DNA from 3 places in the Variovorax sp. LjRoot290 genome. Region 3 is predicted to be linked to each of the others. Evidence: predicted binding sites of a transcription regulator. Region 3 holds the regulator's gene; each other region holds the start of a gene.

Region 1 (9,567 bases), on a different contig from region 3:
GCCCCTCAACGTTCAGCACGACGGTGACCCTGTGAAAGGGCCCAACCTCTGATTGGCTGCGCCCACTGCACGACTGCAGTTCGACTTTACGATAGTACTTTGGTCATTCGGCCTTAGCCCATCCAATATGGCCTGCCTTCAATTCCGGAAACCGCACAGAGATGAAAGCAAGCAAGAGTAAGGAAGCCGCGTCCTGGAGTGACGTCAAGGCCAGACTGACCCACTTCGACCACGACGGCCTGGTCGGCTTGGTGCATGACCTGTACACGGCCAACAAGGACAATCAAGTGTTCCTTCACGCCCGTTTCGGGCTGGGCGAAGATGTCCTGGAGCCGTACAAGACCACCATCAACCGTTGGCTCTGGCCCGACATGTTCCGGAACCAGAACGCGTCCGTCGCCGAGGCCAAGAAGCCCATCGCGAATTTCAAGAAGGCCATTGGCCAACCGGCGGGTCTGGCAGAGCTGATGGTCTTCTACTGCGAGCGCGCGTCAGGCTTCAGCGTCGAAGTCGGCCTGCAGGACGAGGGCTACTTCAGTGCGCTGGTGCGAATGTTCGAGCAGGCGTTGCAGACCATTACGAGACTGCCGGATGCGCAGCGGCCCTTGTTCATGGAACGACTGGATGCTGTGTGTCGCATCAGTCAGAACATCGGCTACGGAGTCGGCGAGGCCATGAGCGACCTGCTGGCCGAATACGACAACATCTCACGACGACGTTGAAGGTCGGCGTCTGGCCGAATTCTGCCGAGGCGACGAGGCTGGCGACTTAGAGCGTCGGTCTCACCTCTCATGTCCCGCATGATGATTGTCGTCGATAACAAGCCCTCACGCGCGAATCAGCTGCGCTGCCAGGCCACGGCGCGGCGCAGGGCCGACCGGCGGCGCATAACCCACACGCGCCCACATCTGCACGGTCCGCTCGGGTAGCGGCACGGCCAGCAGGCGCCGAATGTCGGCGTGGGGTCCGGCCTGCTCGGGATACTCCTGCAGGGCCTGCTGCAGCGGTTGCATCGCCAGGCCCTGCCCGGTCGCGGCGAGCTGCACCCGCGCGTAGGCGCGTCCCGCGTTGACCTGGGTCACCCGGTCGTTGCTCTCGGTCAACATCCAGAGGAAGCCGGGCGTGGACGCGAGCTTCTTGCCGAAGTCCTTGATCTGGCTGGTGGTGGCGAAGGCATCGGACGCCGGCGCCTTGCTGCGATCGAACAGGCCGATGCGCTCGAGCAGCACCACCGTCGGGTCCAGCATCGACAAGCCGTCACGGTGCTTCTCGATCTCGGCGGCGCCGACGCGCAGCACCTTGTACGACTCCAGGATCGTGCGCGGCGTGCTCAGCTCGATGCGCCAGGCCTTGGCCGCGATGGCGCGATGCTGTTCCAGCGCGTCGGCCCGGTCCGCGCCGACGAAGCCGAAATGCAAGGGGTGCGGCCCCACTGCTTCGGCCATCGCCTTCCAGGCCTCGGCGGGCACCGGCCGCTGCAGGTCGTACAGGCTGCGGTTGGTGCGGCGCGCGAGGATCTGCGCGAACAGCGGGTCCTTGCGCGTGGCCGCATCGGGCATCAGGCGGACGCGCGCCACCGGTCGCTGATCGAGCTTCTCCGGGCCGAACGCACCCTCGGGAAACAGGGTGATGTCGGCACGCAGTCCCCGCTCGCGCGCCGCGATGTCGAGCAGCTCCAGGAAGGTGCCGTGGCTCATCATGATCTGGCGCGAGAACGGGTCGGTCTCGGGCAGCAGCCGGCCAAGGTCGCAGCGCAGCACGATCTCGTCCGGTGTGCGCAGATCCACCAGCCAGGACTGCAGGTTGTGCGAGTGCGGCGCCAGGATCGCGTAGCCGAGGATCCAGCGGCGCGGGTCGGCCTCCGGCCCCGGCCCCTGCCACGGCTCGATGGCCGCAGCGGGCATCTGCTGGCTGCAGCCGGCGAGTGCCGCCGTCGCCGCAGCGAAGACGAAGCCGCCTCCCGCAACCCGAATGAACTTGCGACGATCCATTGCGACTCCTGAGGCCACCTGCCGGGTGGCTGTGCATGGGATGCTGCGAATCTTGATGTCCAAGTACGCAGGTGGCAAGCGCACCGCGCGGCGCGCTTGAGCAAGCTCAAGGTAGGGCACCTCGGCGCCGGGTGGAGGAGCTCGGAGCTGAAGGCCGCTGGCGTGCGCCAAGTCGGTACTGCGCGGCTGCACGTGCAACGTGATCCGTTTTGCAGCAGTTGCTCCTCTACGGCACAGCCGCCCGCTGGAGCAACGACGACGCGCCGCGCGAGGCTGGCGGAAAAACTCCATGCCTGACAACGGCTTGCGTCGTCCGCGATGACGCCGCCGCGGCGTGGCCCGCGCTTTGCACTGAGTCGCTCCGCGGGCCGCGTCGCGTCCCGCCATCCGTTTTTTCAACCACCCGACAGGAGACGACTCATGGACATGGCAGAAATGACCCACCTCGACATTGCGAACCCGTACAAGAAGCAATACGGCAACTACATCGGCGGCGAGTGGGTTGCACCGATCGACGGCCAGTACTTCGACAACCTGACACCGATCACCGGCCAGGCCTTCACCAGCATCCCGCGCTCGAACGCGAAGGACATCGAAGCCGCGCTCGATGCTGCGCACAAGGCGAAGGCGGCCTGGGGCTGCACGTCGCCCACCGAACGGGCCAACGTCCTGCTCAAGATCGCCGATCGCATGGAGCAGAACCTCAAGACGCTTGCCGTGGCCGAGACGATCGACAACGGCAAGCCGCTGCGCGAGACGATGGCGGCCGACATGCCGCTGGCCATCGACCACTTCCGCTATTTCGCCAGCTGCATCCGCGCGCAGGAAGGCGGCATCAGCGAGATCGATCACGACACCTATGCCTACCACTTCCATGAGCCGCTGGGCGTGGTCGGGCAGATCATTCCGTGGAACTTCCCGATCCTCATGGCGGTGTGGAAGCTGGCCCCCGCGCTGGCCGCAGGCAACTGCGTGGTGCTCAAGCCGGCCGAACAGACGCCCGCCTCGATCCTGGTGCTGATGGAGCTGATCGGCGACCTGCTGCCGCCCGGCGTGCTCAACGTGGTCAACGGCTTCGGGCTGGAGGCGGGCAAGCCGCTGGCGTCGAGCAAGCGCATCGCGAAGATCGCCTTCACGGGCGAAACCACCACCGGCCGGCTGATCATGCAGTACGCGAGCCAGAACATCATCCCCGTGACCCTGGAGCTGGGGGGCAAGTCGCCCAACATCTTCTTCGAGGACGTCATGGCGGCGGACGACGCCTTCTTCGACAAGGCGCTCGAGGGCTTCGCGATGTTCGCGCTGAACCAGGGCGAGGTCTGCACCTGCCCGAGCCGGGCGCTGGTGCAGGAGTCGATCTACGAGCGCTTCATCGAGCGCGCGATCAAGCGGGTCGAGGCCATCAAGCAGGGCCATCCGCTGGACCCGTCCACCATGATCGGCGCGCAGGCCTCGCAGGAGCAGATGGAGAAGATCCTGTCGTACATCGATCTGGGCAAGCAGGAAGGCGCGCAATGCCTGATCGGTGGCGAACGCAATACGCAGGTCGGTGAACTCGGCGCTGGCTACTACGTCAAGCCCACGGTCTTCAAGGGCCACAACAAGATGCGCATCTTCCAGGAAGAAATCTTCGGCCCGGTGCTGTCGGTGACGACCTTCAAGACGGAAGAAGAGGCGCTGGAGATCGCCAACGACACGCTCTACGGACTGGGCGCCGGCGTGTGGACCCGCGATGGCGCACGTGCCTTCCGCATGGGCCGCGGCATCCAGGCGGGACGCGTGTGGACCAATTGCTATCACGCCTATCCGGCCCATGCGGCCTTCGGCGGCTACAAGCAGTCGGGCATCGGCCGCGAGAACCACAAGATGATGCTGGACCACTATCAGCAGACCAAGAACCTGCTGGTGAGCTACAGCCAGAACAAGCTGGGATTCTTCTGAAGATGCCCGAAGACGGCGTCAGCCGCGTGTCCGCCACGCCGGCCGCGCAGGCGCTCATCGAGCGCCTGCGCGCCGTGCACGGGCCGCTGATGTTCCACCAGTCCGGCGGCTGCTGCGACGGCAGCGCACCGATGTGCTTCGCCGCCGGCGAGTTCGTCACCGGCGATTCGGACGTCTGCCTGGGCGAGATCGCGGGCACGCCGTTCTACATGAGCCGGGCCCAGTTCGCGTATTGGGAGCATACGCATCTCATCATCGATGCGGTAGCGGGCAACGGCGGCATGTTCTCGCTCGAGCGGCCGACCGGCCTGCGTTTTCTCACACGCTCGCGCCTGTACGACGACGCGGAGTGGAAGGTGCTCGAAGCGCGCGGTTGGCTCTAGCGCCGCGGCGCAGCTCACGCGAACCCGGCAGCAGGCTGCCGGTTCCGCGCGTCATGCGGCTTGCCACGCGAGGTTGCCGTGCTCGAAGATCTGACGCAGCCGGCCGCTGGCCGCGATTTCGTTCACCGCGCGCTGCAGCGCCTGCGCCAGCTCGGTGGCGTCACGCTTGACGGCCATGCCGACGGCCCATCCGTCGCGCGGCGCCCGCGGCGAAGGCATCGGCGCGATGGCGAAGCGCGGGTCGCCGCGCAGCACCGACTCCATCTCCGACGCCAGTCCTGCGGCCACCGTCACCTCGCCGCGCAACAGCGCGCGCGCCGTCTCGGCGCCGTCCTTCCATTGCGTGATCAACTGGCTCCGGTAGGCGCCGCCATCGGCGCCAATCAGCAACCAGCCCGCGAGCGACTGGCCAGGCACCGCCACCTTGTCGGCGCCCAACTGGGACAGCGTCTCGAGCCGCGGCACGCGCTCGAGCTGGCGTGCCATCACGACCCGATCGCGGTAGTACGGCGCGAAGATGCTGACCTGCGGGTTGCCTTCCATCAGCGGCCGGTCGACCGGCACGTGCAGCAACACGTCGGCCGGGCCGTAGCCGAGGTAGTGGCCGCGCCACACCATGTTGCGCAAGTCGTCGTTCATGTTCTCGTCGGCATGGAACGGCAGCAGCGAGAGCCTGACGCCCAGCGATTCGGCCAGGGCGCGCGCCAGCTCCACGTCGATGCCCTGGCCGCCGACGTGGAACGGCGGCATGTCGTGGTAGAGGCCGACCGTCAGCGTGCCGCGCTCGCGCACGCGCTCCAGTGGCGTCGCCCGCAGGTGCAGCGGCGCACATGCCAGGGCTGCGGCGCCGGACGCGCCCAGCCAGCGCAGGCAATCGCGACGGCTCGGTGTCTTGGGTGTCATGGACCCTCCCCGCCTAGAACGGCTTGTCACGGCGCGTTTCGAGGTAGGCCTTGATCGCCCAGATGGCTTCCTGGTTCATGACCCCTTCGAACGGCGGCATGTACACCGCGCCGTTGCGCGTGCGCCCCTGGCGAACGGTCGTGAGATAGAACTCGTCGATCTCCTTCACGCAGGCGGCCTTCTTGGCGCTGTCCTTGAGCGCTGCGCATTCGTTGTCGATCTTGCGCAGGTCGGGCGCGATGCCGCCGGAGATCGCTTCCAGCCCATGGCAGCGGGCGCAGTTCTGGTTGTAGGCCGACGTGCCGATCTTGACGGCGGCGTCGTTGGCCCGGAACGGGTTCTCGGGACGCCATTCCTGGCCGAGCTTCGGAAGCGCCGAAGTGTCGACCGCCTGCGGCGTCACGTCGCCGTGCGCCCATACGGCGGGGCTCGCGGCGCAGGCGGCGATGGCCAGCAGCCAGGCGCCGTGGCGCATGGCCATGCGCCCGCGCCGGCGGCTGGGTGGGGTGGGTGCGGCCGGCAGATTTCCGTTTCGCTTCATGTCAGGTCTCCGTCATGGTCGTGTTGAAAGATGAGCTCGGTCTGCAAACGCCGTGCCACGCGCCGGTGTTGCAGGCGGGAACACAAATTGCCTGTGATCGATTGCCCAGTTGCTCCAGATCAAGCCGCACGTGCGGCACTGCGGCATCCTTGCCACTTTGGCCGGCCTGCTTTGCAACAGACCCGGAGAGCTGTGCCAAAACGCAGCAGTGCCACGCAGCTGGTGACAACGGCCCGGCGCGCGGTGATTCGACGGAGACAACCTGCCTCGGCAGGCGCAGAGGAGACACAAGGATGTCCGCAACTCATCGTGCCTTGGTCACGAACGCCAAGACCTGGACGACGCCGTCGGCATTGCCCTTCGTGCGGCAGGCCGCGCGCACGGAGCTGATCGAGCAGTCGCATCAGCGCTGCGCCGCACTAGGGTTGACCCGCATCGAGCGCCCCGACTTCGAACCCCTGATGCGCAGCGACCTCAGCGTGGCGCGGGAGCGCAACCAGCGCCTGTTCACGCGCGCGGCGCCGGTGATGGAGATGCTGTTCGAGCAGATCGTCAACACCGAGAGCATGATCGTGCTGGCCGATGCCCAGGGAACGATCCTGCACTCGGTCGGGGACGACAAGTTTCTCGAACGCGCCGGCAAAGTAGCACTGTCGCCGGGGGTCAGCTGGGCCGAGCATTCGAAAGGCACCAACGCCATCGGCACGGCGCTGTTCGAGGAGTCGCCCACGGTCGTTCACGGCGGCGAGCACTTCATCCATGCGAACAGCTTCCTCACCTGTTCGGCGGCCCCGATCTTCGATCCGCGCGGCAATATGCTCGGCGTGCTCGACGTCACCGGCGACCAGCGTTCGTATCACCAGCACACCATGGGGCTGGTGCGCATGTCGGCGCGCATGATCGAGAACCAGTGGTTGTCGGACGACTTCGGCAACCGGCTTCGGCTGCACCTGCACAGCCGCGTCGAATTCATCGGCACCTTGCTCGAAGGCATCATCGTCGTCGGCGCCGATGGCAAGATCCTCGGCGCCAATCGCAGCGCGCTGGACCAGCTCGACATGAGCAGCGCGGCGCTGCGAATGCAGAGCCTGACCAGCCTGTTCGGCACCACCGTCCCGGCCATGTTCGACCATCTCCGGGCACCGCTGTCGACGCCGATGTGCCTGAGCCTTTCGAACGGCCGGCAGTTCTATGTCAAGGCCCGCTTCAACGGCACGCCGCGCTCGATGATGGCCGGCCTGGGCGGCGACGAACCGGCATCGCAGGCCGTCACGGCCCGCGAAGCCGTGCCGGTCGACGCGAACCCGCCGCCCCATCCGGCCAACGCCGCGGCCGCGCCACCGAGCGCTTTCTCGGGCCTGCACTACCTGAAGACCGGCGATATGCAGATCGAGGCGATGGTGCAGAAGGTGCAGCGCGTCCTGAACCGCGACATCCCGCTCCTGATCCTCGGGGAAACCGGCACCGGCAAGGAGTTGCTCGCGCGCGCGGTGCACCAGGACTCGAACCGTTCCAGGCAGGCCTTCGTGGCCGTGAACTGCGCCTCCATCCCCGAGTCCCTGATCGAGGCCGAGCTGTTCGGCTATGAAGACGGCGCGTTCACCGGCGCGCGCCGCAAGGGCGCATGCGGGCGCATCGTGCAAGCCAACGGCGGCACACTGTTCCTCGACGAGATCGGCGACATGCCGCTCGCCCTGCAGGCGCGGCTGCTGCGCGTTCTCCAGGAGCGCTGCGTGATGCCGCTGGGCAGCCAGAAGTCGATTCCGGTGGACATCGCCGTGATCGGGGCGACCCACCGCAACTTGCGCGAGATGATCGAGGCCGGCACGTTCCGCGAAGACCTGTACTACCGCTTGAACGGGCTGGTCGTGCGCCTGCCGGCGCTGCGCGAGCGCAGCGATCTCGGCGTCGTGGCACGCCGCATCCTGCTGACCGAGTGCCCGCATGGCACGCCGGAGATCAGCTCGCACGTGTCGGCGCTGTTCAGCCGCTACGCATGGCCCGGCAACATCCGCCAGCTCGCGAATGTGCTGCGCACGGCCGCCGTGATGGCGGCCGGCGCGCCGCAGATCACCGAGCATCATCTGTCGGACGACTTCCTCGAGGACGTGCAGCGGGTTCGCTCGTCCATTCCCGCAGCCGCCCCGGCCATCACAGCCCCGGCGGCGAGCATGCCGCTTGACATGCCCGCGCCGGCGTCCGTGGACCGACCCGCCGAGCCGACCGTCGTCGCCCCGCCGGCCGAGACCGCCTACGACGGCACGTCGTCACTCACGCTCGGAGAAGCCGAGATCGAGATGATTCGCGCGGCCCTTGCGGCGGCGAACGGCAACATCTCCATTGCGTCGAAGCGACTGGGCATCAGCCGCAACACCATCTACCGCAAGCTGCGCTGGGGCAAGGGCGGCTGAACACCCGGGCACGGGAAATCCCTGTGCCATCGCTGCGCGCCACTGTCCCCGGATGGAGCAGTCGCAACACAGCATTCCCCTTGCTTGCCCTTCGATGTCGCGCAGAGCCGGCCGCGCACGCCTGCGCCTAGGGGCAAGCACCAGTTTTTTGGGCCAGCGTTCCACAGGCATGCGTCTTGCGGAACGGCGTGTGTCCTCACGGCAATCCTGCCCGGACTTTGGATGGCAACCCCAAGGAGACTCTCATGCAATGGTCGCAACCCGCATTCGAAGACATGCGCTTCGGTTTCGAAATCACGATGTACATCTCGAACCGCTGACCCGCTCGACTCAGGCGGCGGCGCATCGCATGCGATGCGCCGCCGCCGGTCACACCAGACACCTTCCCATGAAAATTCTCGTGCTCGGCTCGGGCGCCGGCGGCGGCTTCCCGCAATGGAACTGCAACTGCCGCTTGTGCGCCGGCCAGCGGCAAGGCGAGCTGAGCGCGCGTGCGCGAACGCAGAGCTCAATCGCCGTGTCGGCCGACGGCGAGTCGTGGGTACTGCTCAACGCGTCACCCGACATCGGCCAGCAGATTCGCAGCCATCCGCAGCTCCACCCGCGGCAGGGGCTGCGCGACACGCCGATCAAGGCGGTGGTGCTGATGGACGCCCAGATCGACCACGTCACCGGTCTGCTGGGTCTGCGCGAAGGCCCTTGCATCGACCTCTATGCCACGCCCTGCGTGTTCGAAGACCTCACCACCGGCCTGCCGCTGTTGAACGTGCTCCAGCACTATTGCGGCACGCGCTGGCACATGCTGCCGGTGGCGGGCGACCAGGTGAGCGCCGAGTTCGAGATCGAGGGCTTCGCCTCGCTGCGCTTCACTGCGCTGGCCATCCCGGGCAAGGCGCCGCCGTATTCGCCGCACCGTCGCGAGCAGATGGTGGGCGACAACATCGCACTGCTGATCGAAGACCGGCGCGATGGCAGGCGCCTGTTCTACTCGCCGGGCCTCGCCGAGGTGGGCAACCAGGAGCTGCGCTGGATGAGCGACGCCGACTGCCTGTTGGTCGACGGCACTTTCTGGGAAGAAGACGAAATGCAGCGCGCCGGCCTGAGCGGCAAGACCGCCACCGAGATGGGGCACCTGCCGCAGAGCGCCAGCGCCGTGCGCACCGGCATGGTCGACGTGATGCGGGCCACGACCGCACGACGCAAGGTGCTCATCCACATCAACAACAGCAACCCGATCCTCGACGAAGGCAGCCCGCAGCGCCGCGTGCTGGAGGCGCACGGCATCGAGGTGTCCTACGACGGAATGGAGATCACGCTGTGAATACCGAACTGTTTCAGAGCGCCCCACCGGCCGCCGATCAGGGCGACGCACGGGAGCCGTGGAGCGCTTCGGCCTT
Region 2 (9,679 bases), on a different contig from region 3:
GCCGCCCAGGCAGTAGCCCACCGCATGCACGCGCTGGCGGGGCACGATGGCGTTGACGGCATCGAGGCCCGCCATCAGGCCCTGCGCCAGGTAGTCATTGATGCCGAGGTCCTGATCTTTCGCATCCGGGTTCTTCCACGAGATCGCGAACACGGTGTGGCCCTTGTCGACCAGGTAGCGGATCAGCGAGTTGTGCGGCGACAGGTCGAGGATGTAGTACTTCATGATCCACGCGCTCATGACCAGCACCGGCTCGGCATGGACCGTGGCCGTCGTGGGCGCGTACTGGATCAGTTCCATCAGGTGGTTGCGAAAGACGACCTTGCCGGGGGTGATCGCGACGTCGCGCCCCGGCACGAAGTTCTCGGCACCCTTTGGCGGCAGGCGCTGAACGCTCCGCTGCAGGTCTTCTGCCCAGTTGCGGGCACCTTGCATCAGATTCAGTCCGCCAGTCGCCGCGGTTCTTTGCAGCACCAGCGGGTGGGTGGCCGGCGAATTCGCCGGCGAGCACATGTTGTGCAACTGCCGCGCCGCGAAAGAAACGACCTGTTCGTGATGACGTTCGACGCCGGGCACCGCTTCGGTCAGCTCCCGCAGCCACTGCGCGCCTGCGCGGAACGCCTGCCGGTACAGGTTGAAAGGCCATGCATCCCACGAAGGATCTGCGAGGCGGCGGTCGTCCTCGTGCGAATCCGGCGTCGGTGGTCCATGGGCGGGCATGGGTTGGAAGGCCTGGCTCGCGGCCGCAACCGCCTGCGTCAGCGGGCGGATCATGAGCACTTGCGCGCTGCGCGCCGGCTGCGCCGCGAGGTGGATGGCCCAGTCCGACCAGGCCAGCATCAGCGCTGCGGGCGAGAGTCCCTTTGTGAGCTGGGCCAGTCCGGCGTGCAGCGTCCGATCCAGCGCGTCGACTCTGTCGTCCATCTCCATCCTCGAAGTGATTGCCGATGGCGTCGGAGTCTGAGTGCGCGAACGTGCGCCGCGTTTGATCGATGTCAAGGTACCGCAACATCGGACGTTCGAAGATGGTTGCATTGCGTTGGAATGGAAGATCCATGAATATCGGAACCATCCTCGTCCACCTGGACCACACGGAACGGTGTGCCGCGCGTGTCGAGCTCGCCGCGCGCCTGGCCCGCGCGCACGGCAGCCATCTGGTCGGCCTCGTGCCGACGGGCCTTCTCGATGGCACTGCGCCCATGGATGCGGATCTGATGCGCGGCACCGAATTCATTGCGGCTGCCGCTGACGGCCTGCGCCTGCGTGCGGAGGCGACCGCCCACGTCTTCAGGGATCTGGTGCGTGGGTCAGGATCGTTGCCGTACGACGTCCGGCTGGTCAACGGCGAGCCCGTGGATGCGACTGTTCATCATGGCCACGCCAGCGATCTGCTCATCGTGGGGCAGGTCGACCACGCCAAGGTGGACCACAACAAGACCGCAGACATGGTGGCGCGTGATCTGCCGGAGCAGGTCGTCTTGCACTCGGGGCGGCCCGTGCTCATCATTCCTTGCGCCGGTCATTTTCCGGAGGTGGGCAAGAACGTCCTGGTCGCCTGGGACGGCACGCGCGAGGCGGCCATGGCATTGCGCGACGCGCTACCGCTGTTCGCCGAATCGGCGCAGGTCACGCTGGTGTCGTTGCGCAAGGAAGGTGATGCGGAAGCGGCCGCCAAGCGCTGCATTTCAGAGACCATCGCCTGGCTTTGGCGGCACGGCGTTGAGGCGAAGGCCGAGCAGTACATTACCACCATCGGCTTCGCGGACACCTTGCTCTCGTGCGCGGCGAGCATGGGCGTGGATCTGATGGTGATGGGCGCCTATGGGCACACCCGCCTGCGGGAACTCGTGCTCGGTGGTGTCACACGCGAGATCCTTGCACGCATGAACGTGCCGGTCCTGATGGCGCATTGAAGCCAGCGGCGCTGGGGCCGCTGGTGTGCCGTGATGTCACGGTCACTGGCGCCCCGACTGCTCAAGCATGTAGCAATGCAGCGGGAAAACCCGCAGCTCGCCGACCCCATCCGGCACATCGGCAGGCTCATCGAGCGGTTTGCGACATGGCATGGACATTGCCCTCGATCAACGTGGAGGACGCGGCCAACAGGCCGTGTTCGACCCGCGATCAACCCTTGAGGAGACCACCCCATGCAACTGAAACTCTTGACCGTTCTCGTGTCCGCCGCTCTGGCTGCCACGGCGTCCCACGCCGTCGTGACAGACAAGATGATCGATAACGAAGCGACCGCCACCGGCGATGTCCTGACCTGGGGCCTGAACACCCAGGGCCAACGCTACTCGCCGCTCAAGCAGGTGAATGTCGCCACTGTCGGCAAGCTCGCGCCGGTGTGGGCGTTCTCCTTCGGCGGGGAGAAGCAGCGCGGGCAGGAGTCGCAGCCGGTCCTGCACAACGGCAAGATGTTCGTCACCGCGTCGTACTCTCGCCTTTTCGCGCTCGATGCAACCACCGGCCAGAAGCTGTGGAAGTACGAGCACCGGTTGCCCGAAGGCATCATGCCCTGCTGCGATGTCGTCAACCGCGGTGCCGCGCTGTACGGCAACCTGGTGATCTTCGCCACGCTCGATGCGCAACTCGTGGCGCTCGACCAGGACACGGGCAACGTGGTCTGGAAGGAAAAGATCGACGACTACAAGGCCGGCTATTCGGCCACCGCCGCACCGATCATCGCCAACGGCTTGATCCTCACCGGTGTTTCCGGCGGAGAGTTCGGCGTGGTCGGCCGCGTCGAGGCCCGCAATGCAAAGACCGGACAGCTGGTCTGGACGCGCCCCACTGTCGAGGGTCACATGGGCTACGTCTACGACTCCGATGGCAACGCCAAGGAAAACGGCATCTCCGGCACCACCAACCAGAGCTGGCCGGGCGACCTGTGGAAGACCGGTGGCGCAGCCACCTGGCTTGGCGGCACCTACGACAGCAAGACCGGCCTCGCCTATTTCGGCACCGGCAACCCCGCGCCGTGGAACAGCCACCTGCGCCAGGGCGACAACCTGTTCTCCTGCGCCACCGTGGCGATCGACGTGAAGACCGGCCAGATCAAGTGGCACTACCAGGCCACGCCCAACGACAGCTGGGACTTCGACGGCGTGAACGAGTTCGTGACCTTCGACCTGGACGGAAAGCGCGTCGGCGGCAAGGCGGATCGCAACGGCTTCTTCTACGTGAACGACGCGACCACCGGCAAGCTGATCAACGCATTTCCGTTCGTCAGGAAGATCACCTGGGCGAGCAGCATCGACTTGAAGACCGGCCGTCCCAACTTCATCGCCGACAACCGGCCCGGCGACCCGACCGCGAGCGCGGAAGGCAAGAAGGGCAGCCCGGTCTTCGCCGCGCCGGGCTTTCTCGGCGGCAAGAACCAGATGCCGATGGCTTACAGCCCCGACACGAAGATGTTCTACGTGCCCGCCAACGAATGGGGCATGGACATCTGGAACGAACCCGTTGCCTACAAGAAGGGCGCAGCCTATCTTGGCGCCGGCTTCACGATCAAGCCGCTCAACGACGACTACATCGGCGCGCTGCGCGCGGTCGATCCGAAGACCGGCAGGATCGTGTGGGAAGTGAAGAACGGCGCGCCGCTGTGGGGCGGTGTGCTGACCACCGGCGGCAACCTCGTGTTCTGGGGCACGCCCGAAGGCTATCTGAAGGCGGCCGATGCCAAGACCGGCAAGGTGGTGTGGCAGTTCCAGACCGGCTCCGGCGTAGTAGCGCCGCCGGTCACCTGGCAGCAGGGCGGCGAGCAGTACGTGAGCGTGGTCTCCGGCTGGGGCGGCGCCGTGCCCCTGTGGGGCGGCGAGGTGGCCAAGAAGGTGAACCTGCTCGAACAGGGCGGGATGGTATGGGTGTTCAAGATTCCCAAGACCAGCAGTGCTGCGAGCGCGGCGAAGACCAACGTTGTCGGAGACTGAGATGAAAGACACGACGCGGCGCATCTTCATCACTCGAACCCTTGCAAGCGGCTGCGCCATGCTTGCATCCTCCGCCGTCACGCAAGCCGCACCGGCGCGCGTCGACGAGGCCGACGAGACGGCCCAGGCCCTCGGCTACAAGCACGACACCGCCAAGGTGGACAAGAAGCGCTTTCCCAAGCACAGCGCCACGCAGCGTTGCACGAACTGCTCCTTCTTCCAGGGCGGTGCCTCCGACGAATGGGGCGGCTGCGCGATGTTCGGGCGCAAGCAGATCGCAGGTCCCGGCTGGTGCAGCGCGTGGGCGCCCAAGCCCGGCTGAAAAACTTGTCGCGCGTTCCTGTTTTTTGTCCATGTCACGGAAACGCGCCTGCATGTCATGAGACACGCCGTTGGCATCGGCGGCCGCCCGATGGTTCGGTGGCGCGCCCGCCAAGGGGGGATGGGGGCGAGGTCGATCGGCGCGAAGACGCAGGCGACCAGCGCCTTCGCGGTGGCGTCCTGCTGGAGGATCGGCCGCCCCGGGAAGCTGCGCATCCCGTTCGCCGACGATCACCGGCGGCGGAAAGCGCAGCGGCTCGCCACGGTCGTCATCACGCCGGCCTCACCGCACATCACCCCTGGCCGGGCCTCAGCCCCAGCTGTTCGACGATGCGCTGCTGCGCCGCGAAGGATTCGCGCATGCTGCGGCCATAGTCCGCGCTGCCCAGGTAGGCGATCTCCTGGTCGTACCGGGCCAGCTCTGCAATGTGCCGGGGGTCGAACAACGCCGTCTTGAACGCATCGTGCAGCGTGCGCAGCACGGAGGCCGGCAGGCCGCGCGGACCGACCAGGCCGTAGGGCGACATCGCGACGATGCCGTGGCCCAGCTCGTCCAGGGTTGGCACGTTCGGCCAGCGCCGGGTGCGCGCCGCGCCGAAGGTCGCCAGTAAACGCAGCCGGCCCGAGTCAACATAGGGAGCGAAACCGTTGGAGTTGACGCCCGCCATCACCTGGTCCGAGGCCACCGCCACCATCTGCTCGGCGGTTCCCTTGTAGGGAACATGGATGTAGCTCAGACCGTGTCGCGCGAACAAGCCGTCCAGCACGACATGCGGTGTCGTGCCGATGCCGTTGGTGGCGATGCTCAGTTCGCCGGGGTGCGCGGCGGCATGGCCCAGCAGGTCGTCGACGCTGCGCAAGGCGCTCGCCGCAGGCACGACCAGGCCGAAGGTCACGCCGCTGATCTGCAGGATGGGCGTGGTGTCGCGGATAGGATCCCAGGCGACCTTCTGCGTGTGCGGCGCGCGGAACACCGGCTGCGGCATCTGCGCCAGGGTGTAGCCATCGGGCGGCGCCTGCTGCAGCACCGGCATCGCCAGCGTGCCGCCGGCGCCGCCGCGGTTTTCGATCAGGATCCTCTGACCCAGCTGTCGGCCAGCAAGGTCGGCCAGCAGGCGCAGCGTGACGTCGGTGGCCCCGCCCGCCGGCCATGGCACCCACAGCGAGATGGGGCGCTGCGGAAACGGGGTGTCGCTGCCGGGCTGGGCATGAACCCAGGGCGCGGCGCTCGCTGCCGCTGTGGCCGCTGCACAGAACAGGACGCGACGTCGCGAGATCATGCCGCCCCCCGCTGCGCCAGGGTGCCGAAGCCGCGCTGCGGCTCGTAGCCCCGGCACGCCAGCGTGAAGCACAGCAGCAACGTGGCCAGGACGATCAGCGGCGCGATCCCGGGATCCTTGCCATAGAGCGCGAAGCGGATCCACTCGACGGCGTGCGTGAACGGGTTGAGCTGCGCTGCGCGCCACACCCACGTCGCGCCCGACTCTTCCAGCTTCCACAGCGGGTACAGCGCAGTCGACAGGAAGTACATCGGGAAGATGACGAAGTTCATCGCGCCGGCGAAGTTCTCGAGCTGTTGCACGTGCACCGACAGCAGCAGCCCCAGCGACGCAAGCATCAGCGCGGCGGCGAGCGTGGCACCGAACGCGTGCAGCAGCGATAGCGCGTCCATCGGCAGCGTCGTGCCCAGCAAGGCGGCCACAGCCACGAAGGCCAGCACCTGCACCAGGCTCAGCAGCGCGGCCGCGACCAGCTTGCACAGCAGCAGCCACCAGCGGGGCAGGGGCGCCGTGAGCAACAGTCGCATCAGACCCATCTCGCGGTCGTAGACCATCGCCAGCGACGACTGCATGCCATTGAACAGCAGCACCATGCCGACAAGCCCGGGAGCGATATACAGGTCGTAGGGAATGTAGGTGTCGTACGGCTCGACGATGGCGACTCCGAACACGTTGCGAAAGCCGGCTGCAAACACCGCCAGCCACAGCACCGGGCGCACCAGCGCCGAGACCAGCCGCGCCCTCTGCCGCGCGAACTTGATCAGCTCGCGCAGCACGATGGCGCGCATGGCTTGCAGCGCATGCGCGGCGCAAGCGCGTGCGGCGTGCGACTCAGTCATCGACGACCACCGTGTGCGGCACGCGGCCGACGGGCAGCGTCTTCAGCGCCTTGGCGCTGGCGGTGTCGACCACCGTCATGTCGTCCGACAGGCCATTGACCACGAACAGGCGCGAGCCGTCGCGGTTCAGTCCGAGACCCCAGGCACGCTTGCCGACGAGCACCAGCTGGTTCGTCTTGCGCGTGGCCGCGTCGACGAAGGCCACGTGGTTGGCGCGGCCGAGCCCCACGTACATCGTCTTGCCGTCGCGCGACAGCGTGAGCCCGACCGGTGTGATGTCGTCGGCGCGCATGCCTTTCACCTCGAAGGAGATGGTGGCCACCACCGCCAGGTCGCGGACCGAGATGACGCTGACACTGCTGCCGAGCTCGTTGCTGACCCACAGCTCGCTGCCGTCGGCCGAGAACGCGAAGCGCCGTGGGCGCTTGCCCACCGCGATGTTCTTGACGATCTTCAGCGTGGCGGTGTCGAGCACGTGGACCAGGTTCGCGACTTCCGAGCTCACGTAGACGCGCTTGCCGTCGGCGGCGACCTTCACGCCCTCGGGCTCCTTGCCGAGCGGCACGCTCTTGACCTGCTTCTTCGCGACGAGGTTGAAGACGTTGAGCGCGCCGTCCTCCTCGGCCGACACATAGGCGGTGCGGCCATCGGGCGACAGGTCGAAGACCTCGGGGTCATCGCCGAGCGGCACGCTGCCGACCGAGCGGCGGCTCGCCAGGTCGATGATGTCGGCGCGGCCGGAATCGCTGCACGCGACCATCAGCTGCGTGTTGGCGCGAAGCCGCTGCATGCGGCGTGGGCGCTTGCAGGTCGGGATGGTGCCCACCACGGTGAGCGTCTTCAGGTCGACCACCGTAATCGCGTGATCCTTCTCGCTGGAGATGTAGGCAAGCCCGCTGTCCTTGGCATGGACGGTGGGGGCGCTCAGCGTAGCCGCGAGCAGCAGCATCGGGAACAGGAGGAGGGATTTCATGGCTTGATGCGCCGGCGGCTCAGTGGGTGGCATTGAGAAAGGCTGTCTCGAGCGTCGGCCCGCCGAGAGCCGCGGTGACTGCGGCCGGTGTTCCCTCGGCCAGCAACGCGCCACGATGCAGCACCAGCACGCGGTCGGCGCCTTCGGCCTCGGACACCAAGTGGGTGGCCCACAGGACCGTTACGCCTCGCTGGCGCACCTCTTGGTGCAGGCCGTCGATTAGGTCGCGGCGGGACTTCGGATCGAGGCCGACGGTGGCCTCGTCCATCAACAGGAGTTCGGGCCGGTGCAGCAGCGCGCGCACCAGTTCGACCTTGCGCCGGCTGCCGCCCGAGAGTTCTCGCACGCGCCGCCCCAGGTCGGCCACGAGGCCGAAGCGCGCCGCTTCGAAGGCGATGCGCTCGGCAGCCGCTGCGCGCGGCAGGCCCTGCAGGTCGGCGTGGAACTGCAGGTTGCGCGCGACGCTCAGGTCGAGGTCGAGTGACTGCTGCTGGAACACCACGCCGATGTGCGCCAGCGCGCGTCGCGCGTCGCTGCGCATCGACAGGCCTGCCACTTCCACATCGCCCGCATCGGCCGCGAACAGGCCTGTGAGCACCTGGAACAGCGTCGACTTGCCGGCCCCGTTGGGCCCGAGGAGGACGGCGAAGCTGCCGCGTGCGATCGAGACGCTGAGCGCGTTGAGCGCCACCCGCGAGCCGTAGCGCTGGGTGAGCTGGTGGACTTTCAGCATGGCGCGGCCTGCGAAGCCGAGAGCGCGCGCGAATTCTCGTCGCTGCGGTAGATCAGCCCTGCCTGCTTCGCAGCGCCCGGAACGAAGCGCAAGGGCTGCACCGGCATGCCGCATTGCCCGGCGTGCGCGCGCTCGGTGTCCGCATCGGCGAGCATCGCATCGATGCGCCCGCGGTGCTCGCTCTTCGGGCAAACCGGGTCGGTAGCTGCGGCATCGCCCGTCACCAGGAAGGCCTGGCAGCGGCAGCCACCGAAGTCGTGGTCCTTTTCGTCGCAGTCGCCGCAAGTGCTGCTCATCCACGCCTGGCCACGGAAGCGGTTGAACGCGTCGCTCTCGTACCAGGCCTCGCGCACCGAGGCATGGCGCAGGTCGGGGAACGCGATGCCGGGCAGCATGCGCGCGCTGTGGCATGGCAGTGCGCTGCCGTCGGGCGCCACCACCATGAACAGCGAGCCCCAGCCGGCCATGCAGGGCTTGGGCTTGGCGTCGGCATAGTCGGGCGAGACCCACAGCACCTTCATGCGGCCGTCGAGGCGATCGCGGTGCACCATGACGATCGCCTCGGCGTCGCGCAACTCGTCGACGGTTGGCATCAGGGCCGCGCGGTTCTGCCAGGCCCAGCCGTAGTACTGGGTGTTGGCGAGTTCGAGGTAGTCGGCGCCCATGCGCTCGGCCATGTCGATGATTCGGCCCACATGCGGCAGGTTGAAACGGTGCATGACACAGTTCAGCACCATCGGGTATCCCTGCGCCTTGATGATCGCGGCGACCTTCGACTTCAGTTCGAAGGTGCGGGTCGAGCTGATGAAGTCGTTGAGTTCGCGCGTCGAGTCCTGGAACGAGAGCTGGATGTGGTCGAGCCCGGCCGACTTCAGTGCCTTCGCGCGGGCCTCGGTGAGGCCGACGCCCGAGGTGATGAGGTTGGTATAGAAGCCGAGCTGGCGCGCATGTGCGACCAGCGCTTCGAGGTCGTCGCGCAGCAGGGGCTCGCCGCCCGAGAAGCCGAGCTGCACGGCACCGAGCGCACGCGCCTCGCCGAGCACGCGCTTCCAGGTCGCGGTGTCCAGCTCGCTGTCATGCCGGGCGTAGTCGACCGGGTTGGAACAGAACACGCAATGCAGCGGGCAGCGGTAGGTCAGCTCCGCCAGCAGCCACATGGGAGGCCGGATCGTCGTGCTGTTGGCGGCGGCTTGCATCGTCGCCTCTATTGCAGCCAACCACGCTGCCTGGCCTGGCTGAGAAACGCGCAGACGTCGTCGGCGAGCCCGGGCTGTCCGAACGCGAGCTCGAGCTCCGCCACGATCTGGTCCACCGAGCGGCAACCGTCGCAGCGCCGCAGGATCTCGGCGGCCGGCGTGTTGAGCCTGACCATGCCTTCCGGATAGAGCAGCACCCAACTGTCCTGCGCCGGCTCGAACTGCAGCCGGAACATTGTCGCCACGTTGGGCCTGGCGTTCATGGCCGCGACTCCAACGACAGGTCGTCGGGGTAGGCGCGCTCGATGGCGTCGAGCATCGACCACAGGATGTCCAGCTTGAACTGGAGGATGGCTATCGCGCGCTCCTGGCGCGCACGCGTGATGCACCAGCGCCGCGCCACTT
Region 3 (9,679 bases):
GTGACCTGTTTGCCGATCACGCGCTCGGGCGAATCGGCATACGCCTCGGCGGTGGTCCAGATGAGGTCGAGCTTGCCGGCGTTGAGGTTCTCGACGATCGGGCTGTAGCCCAGCAGGTCGTTGGGCGCCGGCGGACGTGGTGCCGGGGTGGTGGCCGGGGCAGTCAGCTCCTCGAAGCGCCGCTGTCGTTCCTCCCGCGCGAGCGTGGGCGCGACCACGGTTTCGATCGGCCGTACGTGCTCGCTGTTCCAGTACAGGTCGAACAGGCTGGAAAGGCGCGGGATCAGGGCGCCGGCGACGAAGGTGTCGAGGTCGATGAAGTTCGCGCCGGCCGTCTGCGTGAAGTACGGGTTGCCGATGTTGCGCCCGCCGGCTACCGCCATCGCGCCGTCGGCGATGAAGAGCTTGTTGTGCATGCGCCGGTTGACGCGGCTGAAGTCGAAAAGCGAGGCCGAGAAGCGCCTGAGCATGCTGCCGCGCCCGGCCGGAAACGGGTTGAAGAGCCGCAGCTCGAGGTTGGGCGTGGCGGCCAGCGCGAGCAGCAGCTCGTCCTCGCCCGCAGTGTAGAGATCGTCCATCAGGAGCCGCACGCGCACGCCGCGCTGGGCCGCGTCGCGCAGCGTGCGCAGCAGGTAGCGGCCGGTCTCGTCGTTGTCGATCTGGTAGTACTGGACGTCGAGCGTGCGCTCGGCGCGGCGCGCGAGCTCGAGCCGCGTGTTGAGCGCGAAGTCGCCGCTGGGCATGAGCCGGAAGCCGCTGAGGTCCGCATCCGGCTGCGAGGCCTTGGCGATGCGGCCCAGCACGGTGCCGGTGGACAAGGGCATCGCCTTGGACGGCGTGCGCTCGAATTCGGCCGGCAGCATCGCGCAGCCGCTGGCGAGAAGAAGCACCGCCATCAAGGCCAGGCCGAGGCGAATCCAGCTTGGTAGCGGACTCGGACGGCGACTCATCGCTAGAGTGCCTTGCGCAGGTTCGCAGGCGCGATGCGCAGCGCCTCGCGGTACTTGGCCACCGTGCGGCGCGCGCACTCGATGCCCTGCTCCTTGAGCATCTCGGACACCTGGCTGTCGGACAGCGGCTTCCTCACGTCCTCGGCGCTCACGAACTGCTTGATCAGCGCGCGCACCGCGGTGCTGGAGGCGTTGCCGCCGGTTTCGGTGCCGAGCGCCGAGCCGAAGAAGTACTTGAGCTCGACGGTGCCGTAGGGCGTGGCCATGTACTTGGCGGTGGTCACGCGGCTGATGGTGGATTCGTGCAGGCCCAGCTCGTCGGCGATCTCGCGCAGCACCAGCGGCCGCATCGCGAGCTCGCCGTGCACGAAGTAGCTCTTCTGCCGCTCGACGATCGCGTTGGAGACCCTGAGGATGGTGTCGAAGCGTTGCTGGATGTTCTTGATGAACCAGCGCGCTTCCTGCAGCCGCTGCGACAGCGCCTGGCTGCCCTCGCCCTTGTGCTGCTTGAGCGCGCCGGCATAGATGTCGTGCACGCGCAGCCGCGGCATGACCTCGGGATTGAGCATGACGCGGAACTTCGCGTTGGTGCCGTGGCCGATGCGCGTGACGATCACGTCGGGCACGACGATGTTGCGCTCGACGTCGACGAAGCGGCGCCCCGGCTTGGGCTCGAGCCTGGCGATCAGCTGCAGTGCGGCGCGCACCTCGTCTTCGTTGCTGCGCGTGAGCGTGGCCAGGCGCTTGAAGTCGCGCCGCGCGAGCAGCTCCATCGGCTGCTTGCAGATCGCGATGGCGGTCTTGCGCACCTGGGCCTCCTCCTCGCTCTCCTTGGCGCTCGCCAGCTGGCGCAGCTGGATGGTCAGGCATTCGCCGAGGCTGCGGGCGCCGACGCCGGCCGGCTCCAAACTCTGCAGCAGGCCCAGCGCGACCTGGAAGTGATGCACCAGTTCGTCGAACTGGTCGTTGTCGTCGCCCGCGAGGCCCGAGGCCAGCGCCGGCAGCGAATCCTCGAGGTAGCCGTCGTCGTTGAGCGATTCGATCAGGAAGCGCAGCGCGGCGCAGTCGTTCTCGTTCAGGCGCAGCGACAGCGCCTGCCGGTGCAAGAAGGACTGCAGCGATTCCTGGCTGCGCGCGAGCTCGGTCGCATCGGTGCGCTCGTCGTCGCCGAGGTTGTTGGCGCGCGCGGGCGCATCGCCGCCCCACTCGCTGTCGTCGGGCGCGAGGTCGACCGTACCGTCGCCCTCCCAGTCGGGTTCGCTGTCGGCGGGCGCAGCCGCTTCGGCATCGCCGTTGGCGGCGACCGCCACCTCGGCCGGCGCCGCGGCCGAGCCGGGGACGAAGTCAGCCTCGCCCTCGGCCTGGCGGTCTTCGTCGCGCACCGGCGCATCGGCCGCCTCGAGACCGAACTCCTCGCGCGGCGCCTCTTCGGCCGTGCGTTCGAGGAACGGGTTCTCGTCGAGCATCTGCTCCACTTCCTGGCTCAATTCGAGCGTGGAGAGCTGCAGCAGCCGGATCGACTGCTGCAGCTGCGGCGTGAGCGCCAGGTGCTGGGAAACGCGCAGCGAGAGCCCTTGCTTCATCGAAGTACGGTCCCCTACATCCGGAAATGCTCGCCCAGGTACACGCGTCGTACCTCGGCGTTGTCGACGATCTCCGAAGGCGTGCCTTGTGCCAGCACATGCCCGTCGCTGATGATGAAGGCGTGATCGCAGATGCCCAGCGTCTCGCGCACGTTGTGGTCGGTGATGAGCACGCCGATGCCGCGTTCCTTCAGGAAACTGATGATCCGCTGGATCTCGATCACCGCGATCGGGTCGATGCCGGCGAAGGGCTCGTCCAGCAGGATGAAGCGCGGCTGCGTGGCCAGCGCCCGCGCGATCTCGACGCGGCGGCGCTCGCCACCCGACAGCGCCAGCGCCGGCGAATCGCGCAGATGGTCGACGCGCAGGTCGTGCAGCAGTTCGCCGAGGCGCTCCTCAATGCGCTGCTTCGACAGCGGCACCGGCCGGCCCGCGTCGTCGGGTTCGCGCTGCAGCTCGAGCACGGCGCGCACGTTCTCCTCGACCGTGAGCTTGCGGAAGATCGACGCTTCCTGCGGCAGGTAGCTCAAGCCCATGCGGGCGCGGCGGTGGATCGGCATGTGCGCGATCGGTTCGCCGTCGATGCTGATCTCGCCCGCATCCGCCCGAACCAGCCCGACGATCATGTAGAAGGAGGTGGTCTTGCCCGCGCCGTTGGGCCCCAGCAGGCCGACCACCTCGCCCTTTTGCACGCCGAGCGAGACGTCCTTGACGACCTTGCGGCTGCCGTAGCTCTTCTGCAGGCCGCGCGCCTCGAGGCGGCTGCCCAGGACTTCGTTGCCGCCGCTCACTTGCGCTGCTCTCCGCCGAGCGTGGTGGTCGAGCGCAGGCCCGTTCCGGACGCCGGCGCGGAGGCGGCCGGCGCCGCCGGCCTGGCGGACCCGGCAGCGGGCGCCGAGGCGGCCGCCTTGGGCGTGAGGATGGCCTTGACGCGGCCGCCGGGCTGGGTCGCCACGCCCGCATTGGGCGGCAGCGGCGAGCCGTTGACGGTGAAGGTGTCGTTGCTCTGGTCGTAGACGATCAAGGGTCCGCTGCTTTCGTCGTTGGGTGTCGCGCCGACCAGGCGACGCATCACCGCACGGCGGATGAACTTCACGTTGTCGGCGCGGCTGTCGTACTCGATGACTTCCGACTCGCCCTCGATCCACTCGTCGGGGCCGGCGTCGCGCTTCTGCTTGAAATAGGCCAGCTTGCCGGGCGCGGCCGTGACGATGCCGTACTGGTAGCCCTCGGGATCCTGCCGCACGTCGATGCGGATGCCGCGGATGATGATGGTGCCCTTGGTCACCACCACGTTGCCGGTGAAGACGCTGGTCTGCTTGAGGTCGTCGTAGCGCATGGCGTCGGCCTCGATGTTCATCGGCTTGGTGCGGTCCGCCTTCTCGGCCTGCGCCGCCGACACGAGGCCGGCCACGCCCAAGGCGAATACGAAAGCGCGACAAAGGTGGCGAGAAACGGAGGAGGAATGTAACGATGTCATAAAAGGCACGAAACTTGCTGGGCGATTGTATGCGGCCTCATGGATCCGGTTTCCGCCGGCGGATGAAAAAGCCCGCCGAAGCGGGCTTCCTGCTGGTTGCCGCGACGAGCGGCGGGAGGCGCTTTTTTACGCGCTCTTGCGCGCTTCGCCGACCAGGAAGTCAGTGACCTGCAGCGCGCGGTCCATGCTGCGCGCGAGTTCGCCGTCCGTATACCACCTGCCCGCGATGCCCATCGCGGGCACGCCGGCCACTTGGTAAGCCTCCTGCAGCTGCTTGGCGCGCTGGATCTTGCTCGCCACGCTGAAGGACTTGAAGTTCTCGGTGAACTTGGCCTTGTCGAGGCCGTTGGCCGCGGCCCAGTCGATGATCTGCTGCTCGCCTGAGAGGTTCTGGCGCTGCTGGTGGATCGCGGCGAACACCTTGCGCTGGTATTCGTCGACCTTGCCCATCGCTTCCAGCGCGTAGTAGAGCCGCTGCTGCGGCTGGAAGCTGGGCTGGAAGGCGACCGGCACGCGCTTGAAAGACACGTGGGCGGGCAGCTTCTTGATCCAGGTCTCGAGCGTCGGCTCGAAGGCGTTGCAATGCGGGCAGCTGTACCAGAAGAACTCGATCACCTCGACCTTGCCGGCCGGCGCGTCGACCGGCACGCGCTTGTCGAGCACGGCGTAGTCGGTGCCCGCCTTGGGCGCGAGCGCCTGGGCGTGCGAAGGTGAGGCGAAGGGAAGAAGCCCCAGCGAAGTGGCGGCCAGCGAAAAGTCACGACGTTTCATATTAAGAAGTTCTCCTGTGCGGCTGACAGAGCCCGCGGCTGGCCCGGAGTTCCCGGACCGGCGAGCTTGAGTATGGATGAAGGCTCAGCGCTGGACGCGCACCAAGGCAGATTCGAGGCCACCGCCGTCGAGCCGCTCCTTGAGCCGGTCCGCATCTTCCTTCTTGTTGAAAGGCCCCGCGCGCACGCGGTAGACGGTGCGGCCGGCCTGCTCGCGCTCGGTGATGCGCGCTTCCACGCCCATCAGCGAAAGCTTGGCGCGCTGCGCCTCGGCGTCCTCGGGGGTGCGGAAGGCGCCGGCCTGGACGAAATACATGAAAGGATCGGTGCTGGCGCTGGGCGCCGCGGCGGCGGTGGTGGCGCCGGGGCTGGCACCCGAACGTGCCCGCGCGAGATCGCCGATCGGGTCGTTCGATGGCGGCACCGCGTTGGCTTCGGCCGGCAGGGGCGGCCGTCCGGCGCGCTGTGGCTGTTGCTGCTGCGCGCCGGGTGGCACCACCACGGGCGCCGGCGCGGTCGGCGGCGTGGGCGCCCCCGCCGTGGCAGGCTGGGGCGGTGCGGGCGTCGCGGGTGCCTGCGGGCGGGCGGCGCCTGCCTTGCCGGCGAGCGGGCCGTTGGGGTCCCAGTCGCGGTTCTTGCGCGCCTCGGCTTCGTCTTGCTCGGGGCCGCCGCGCTGGGTCTTGGTCATGAAGGGGATCGGCACCTTGGTCACATAGACCGCGATGCCCAGCGCCACGCCCAGCCCCAGCACCAGGCCGACGATCAGCCCAATGACGATGTTGCCGCTCTGTCTTTTAGTCATGGTTCGAAATCACATCTTGCGCGGCGCGCTCACGCCGAGAATTGCCAGCCCATTGTGCAGCACCTGCGCGGTGGCCGCGACCAGCGACAGGCGGGCCCGCTTGACCGGCTCCTCGTCCACCAGGATGCGCTCGGCGTCGTAGTAGCTGTGGTAGCAGGCAGCCAGTTCGCGCAGGTAGAAGGTGACGTCGTGTGGCGCAAAATCCTTGGCCGCGGCCGCGAGCATGTCGGGGTACCTGGCCAGCAGCAGCAGCAGCGCCTGCGCGGCCGGGCTTTGCAGCGGCGCGAGCTCGACATCCGCCAGCGCGGCCGCATCGCCGCCCCAGGCCGCCAGCACCGAGCAGATGCGCGCATGCGCGTACTGCACGTAGTAGACCGGGTTGTCGTTGTTCTGCGCCAGCGCGAGGTCGATGTCGAAGGTGTATTCGGTGTCGGGCTTGCGGCTCAGGAGGAAGAAGCGCACGGCGTCGGTGCTGGTCCACTCGATCAGGTCGCGCAGCGTCACGTAGCTGCCGGCGCGCTTGCTGATCTTGACCTCTTCGCCGCCGCGCATCACGCGCACCATGGTGTGCAGCACGTACTCGGGATAGCCGGCCGGGATGCCGACGTTCGCGGCCTGCAGGCCGGCGCGCACGCGCGCGATCGTGCCGTGGTGGTCGGTGCCCTGGATGTTGACCACCTCGCCGAAGCCGCGCTCCCACTTGGCGATGTGATAGGCGACGTCGGGCACGAAGTAGGTGTAGCTGCCGTCGCTCTTGCGCATCACGCGGTCCTTGTCGTCGCCGTAGTCGGTCGACTTCAGCCACAGGGCGCCGTCCTGCTCGTAGGTCTTGCCGGCCTCGATGAGCCGCTTCACCGTCGCCTCGACCCGGCCGCTGGTGTAGAGGCTCGATTCGAGGTAGTAGTTGTCGAAGCGGACCTGGAAGGCCTTCAGGTCCAGGTCCTGCTCGTGGCGCAGGTAGGCCACGGCGAACTGGCGGATCGAGTCGATGTCGTCGACGTCGCCGCTCGCGGTGTATTCGCGGTCGTCCGAGCGCACGGTCTTCTTCGCCTTGAAGTCTTCGGCGATGTCGGCGATGTATTCGCCGTTGTAGGCCTGCTCGGGCCATTCGGCATCGCCGGGCTTGAAGCCCTTGGCGCGCAGCTGGGTGCTGGTGGCGAGCGTCTGGATCTGCACGCCCGCGTCGTTGTAATAGAACTCGCGCCAGACCTGCGCGCCCTGCGAGGCGAGCAGGTTGCAGATCGCGTCGCCGAGCGCGGCCTGGCGGCCGTGGCCCACATGCAGCGGGCCGGTCGGGTTGGCGGAGACGAACTCGACCAGCACGCGATCGCTGCGCGCGGGCTGGCGGCCGAAGGCCTCGCCCGCGGCCAACACCTCGCGCACCACCTGCTGCTTGGCAGCGGTCTTGAGGCGGATGTTCAAGAAGCCGGGGCCGGCGATCTCGATGGCATCGACCCACTGCGCGAAGGCCGGGGTGGCCTGGAGCGCGGCGCTGATGTCCTCGGCCAGTTCGCGCGGCTTGCGCGCCAGGGGCTTGGCGAGCTGCATCGCCGCGGTGCTTGCGAAATCGCCATGCGCCGCGACCTTGGGCGATTCGAACGCGGCTTTGGCGCCGGCGCCGGGCGAGAAGGATTCGAGCGTGTTCGCGAGCGCCGCGAGCAGCTCCTGTTTGACCAATAGCATCGCGGGATTTTACCGGGGGCAAACCCGGCCCCGGCCGGCCATGGTCATCCAGGCGTTGCCTCGGGCCGTTAGCATGGGCGGCCCCGGCCGGGGCTCCTGTCACAACCACCCTTGAGGACACCTACACCATGAAGAAGCTTCTCTCCCTGTTTGCCGTGGCCGCCTGTCTCTCCATCGGCGTCGCGCACGCGCAGGACAAGGCCCCCACGGCCCAGCAAAGCAAGATGGCGACTTGCAACAAGGACGCCGGCGACAAGAAGGGCGACGAGCGCAAGGCCTTCATGAAGACCTGCCTCTCGGCCAAGCCGGTGACGCAGCAGGACAAGATGAAGAGCTGCAATGCCGACCCCAAGGCCAAGGCCCTGAAGGGCGACGAGCGCAAGGCCTTCATGAAGGAATGCCTCTCCGCCAAGCCGGCTGCCTGAGCGAAGCCGCAACCCAGCAAAGAAAAGGCCCCGCAGGCTTCGGCCTGACGGGGCTTTTTCTTTGCGGTCAGCGCACTTCGCAATCGACGGTGTTGCTCTTCGTGCCGCTGGTGCCTCTGGTGTTGCTGGAGGCCGAGGATGAAAACACCGGCGGCGGGGTGAATTTGAGCCCGGGGTTGGTGGGCAATACCACCGGCGGCTGTACGACGGAGGGTGTGAAGCCAAACTGCCCGGCCGAGAATTGTTGCGACCCTCCCTTGTTCGACACGTTGATCAAGCCGTCGATCACCTGCACATACAGGCCTGGCGCGAGCGCGCCCGGCACGGAAGGTGCGCGCGGCACGGAGGGGATCTGGACCTGCGCGACCCTCTCCCAGACGGGCAAGGCTGTCCCCGCATCGCTTCGCACCGGGCTGGCGGCCGAGGCCAGGCTGGCTTGCGCATAAGCGCGCCGCGCCAGGGCGACGGCCGGATCCGGCCGGTAGAAGAGATTGAAACTGCCTGCGCCGGCATCGACGGTGGTTTCGCCGGCCTCGATGGCCAGGCGGCCGGCGCCGGGGGTTGCGCTTGCGACCACCTGCAGCTGACCGGCGGCCAGCTCGAGCGTGGCGGCACTGGCGATCTTCAGCCGGGTCTTGGGGCCCAGCACGGCCTGGCGGCCGTCGGCCAGGCCGATGCGAACGTAGGTGTCCTGCTCGCTCGTCAGGGTGTCGCCCACGTCGATTACGGATTGCGGCGACAGCACTTTCAGCACGCCATCGGCCTTGACGGCCATGACGAAGCCGCTCAGCTGCGTCACCTGCGCGACCGGCGTGCCGGCGTGGGCTTGCGCTGCGCAGAGCGACAGCGCGGCCAGGAAGGATGCGAGGACAGGGAATTGGAGGTTCATGGTCGGCCCCGGTTAGTTGCAGTACATCTTCTTGGTCGGCTCGTTCTTGGCGCCGACCGTGTCGCTCGCCGCTTCCTTTGTTTCTTCCTTGGTCGCTTCTTTCTTGGATTCCGACTTGACGACCGGCTGAGACACCGTGGTGCTGACGGTGTTGATGATGTCGACGGTCGTGTTCACGGCCTGGGTGAGGGGCGTTGACGAGAGGGTGGTCTGCACAGGTGGCAGCACGACCGAGCAGCCCATCAGTGCAGGGGTCGCGGTGCAAGCGGCGAGGTTCGGCAGCACGGCGGAGCAACCCGTCGTGCTGGGTGCACTGATGCATTGCGACAACGTTGGCAGCACGGCAGAACACCCCGACCGCGTGGGCACGGCCGTGCAGGTGCCGAGGCTCGGCAGGATCACGCTGCATCCGGGCATGCTGGGCGTGCTGGTACAGGCGGCCAGGCTGGGCAGCACGGCGGTACAGCCGTCCATGGCCGGGTCGGCGATACATGCGCTCAGCGTGGGGAGCGCTGGCGCAGGCGCAGGTGACAGGGGCGGCGCAGGCGGCGGCAACACGACCGAGCAGCCGGCGGTGGCCGGATTTTCCTGGCAGGCCGCGAGGGTCGGCAGCACCGCGGCGCAGCCTGTCAGCGCCGTGTCGGCCATGCAATCGGCCAGCGAGGGGCGCAGCACGATGCCCTGCGCCGTCACGCGGCCGCTGATCGAATCTACGGTGGACTGGTTGTCGAAGGTGGCCGCGGAGGTCAGCACGATGTTGCCCGCCTGCGAACTGACGGGGCTTTGCAGCGTGAGGTTGCCGGCGACGTCGATGTTGATGGGGCCGCTGCCCAGCGAAGTGATGCCGGTTTCGGGGCCGGCAATGCCGATGATCAAGGGCGTGTTGTTGCCGCGGAAATTGAATCCGCCGGCCCCGCCGGCAAAGCCGGCCAGCTGCTGCACCTGGTTGCCCGCGTGGGTGAGGTTGACCGATCCGGTGTCCGCGCGGGCCGACAGCGTCACCACGGTGATGGGCGCCGTCTGGTTGATGTCGCCCGCAGCGGTGCGCAGTTCGAGCCGGCTGCCGGGCCCGCCGGTGATGGCCCCATTGATGTTGA

The links. The regulator sigma-54, encoded in region 3, starts transcription at its own class of promoters, with help from an activator protein. The targets are predictions, from matches to a motif close to TGGCANGNAANCTGCTTT.
Region 1: the regulator sigma-54 is predicted to act here: its motif matches at 2,266-2,283, upstream of adh (aldehyde dehydrogenase).
Region 2: the regulator sigma-54 is predicted to act here: its motif matches at 2,061-2,078, upstream of ACSQ9A_RS37225 (PQQ-dependent methanol/ethanol family dehydrogenase).

Annotation. Positions count from the first base shown of each region.
Region 1 is NZ_CAXURW020000002.1:1,696,398-1,705,964, reverse strand. It holds gene ACSQ9A_RS37310 (hypothetical protein) at 162-722, shown strand; gene ACSQ9A_RS37305 (Acg family FMN-binding oxidoreductase) at 828-1,991, opposite strand; gene adh (aldehyde dehydrogenase) at 2,412-3,932, shown strand; gene ACSQ9A_RS37295 (DUF779 domain-containing protein) at 3,935-4,315, shown strand; gene ACSQ9A_RS37290 (substrate-binding periplasmic protein) at 4,367-5,218, opposite strand; gene pedF (cytochrome c-550 PedF) at 5,232-5,693, opposite strand; gene ACSQ9A_RS37280 (sigma-54-dependent Fis family transcriptional regulator) at 6,053-8,170, shown strand; gene pqqA (pyrroloquinoline quinone precursor peptide PqqA) at 8,416-8,490, shown strand; gene pqqB (pyrroloquinoline quinone biosynthesis protein PqqB) at 8,559-9,491, shown strand; gene pqqC (pyrroloquinoline-quinone synthase PqqC) at 9,488-9,567, shown strand, end outside.
Region 2 is NZ_CAXURW020000002.1:1,686,168-1,695,846, forward strand. It holds gene ACSQ9A_RS37215 (PHA/PHB synthase family protein) at 1-924, opposite strand, end outside; gene ACSQ9A_RS37220 (universal stress protein) at 1,056-1,913, shown strand; gene ACSQ9A_RS37225 (PQQ-dependent methanol/ethanol family dehydrogenase) at 2,148-3,932, shown strand; gene ACSQ9A_RS37230 (high-potential iron-sulfur protein) at 3,934-4,254, shown strand; gene ACSQ9A_RS37235 (tripartite tricarboxylate transporter substrate binding protein) at 4,547-5,533, opposite strand; gene ACSQ9A_RS37240 (ABC transporter permease) at 5,530-6,372, opposite strand; gene ACSQ9A_RS37245 (PQQ-dependent catabolism-associated beta-propeller protein) at 6,365-7,345, opposite strand; gene ACSQ9A_RS37250 (ATP-binding cassette domain-containing protein) at 7,365-8,078, opposite strand; gene pqqE (pyrroloquinoline quinone biosynthesis protein PqqE) at 8,072-9,274, opposite strand; gene pqqD (pyrroloquinoline quinone biosynthesis peptide chaperone PqqD) at 9,283-9,537, opposite strand; gene pqqC (pyrroloquinoline-quinone synthase PqqC) at 9,534-9,679, opposite strand, start outside.
Region 3 is NZ_CAXURW020000001.1:5,327,766-5,337,444, forward strand. It holds gene ACSQ9A_RS26320 (phospholipase D family protein) at 1-950, opposite strand, end outside; gene ACSQ9A_RS26325 (RNA polymerase factor sigma-54) at 953-2,533, opposite strand; gene lptB (LPS export ABC transporter ATP-binding protein) at 2,548-3,324, opposite strand; gene lptA (lipopolysaccharide transport periplasmic protein LptA) at 3,321-4,013, opposite strand; gene ACSQ9A_RS26340 (thiol:disulfide interchange protein DsbA/DsbL) at 4,140-4,784, opposite strand; gene ACSQ9A_RS26345 (SPOR domain-containing protein) at 4,869-5,585, opposite strand; gene argS (arginine--tRNA ligase) at 5,595-7,268, opposite strand; gene ACSQ9A_RS26355 (PsiF family protein) at 7,397-7,693, shown strand; gene ACSQ9A_RS26360 (hypothetical protein) at 7,761-8,582, opposite strand; gene ACSQ9A_RS26365 (two-partner secretion domain-containing protein) at 8,595-9,679, opposite strand, start outside.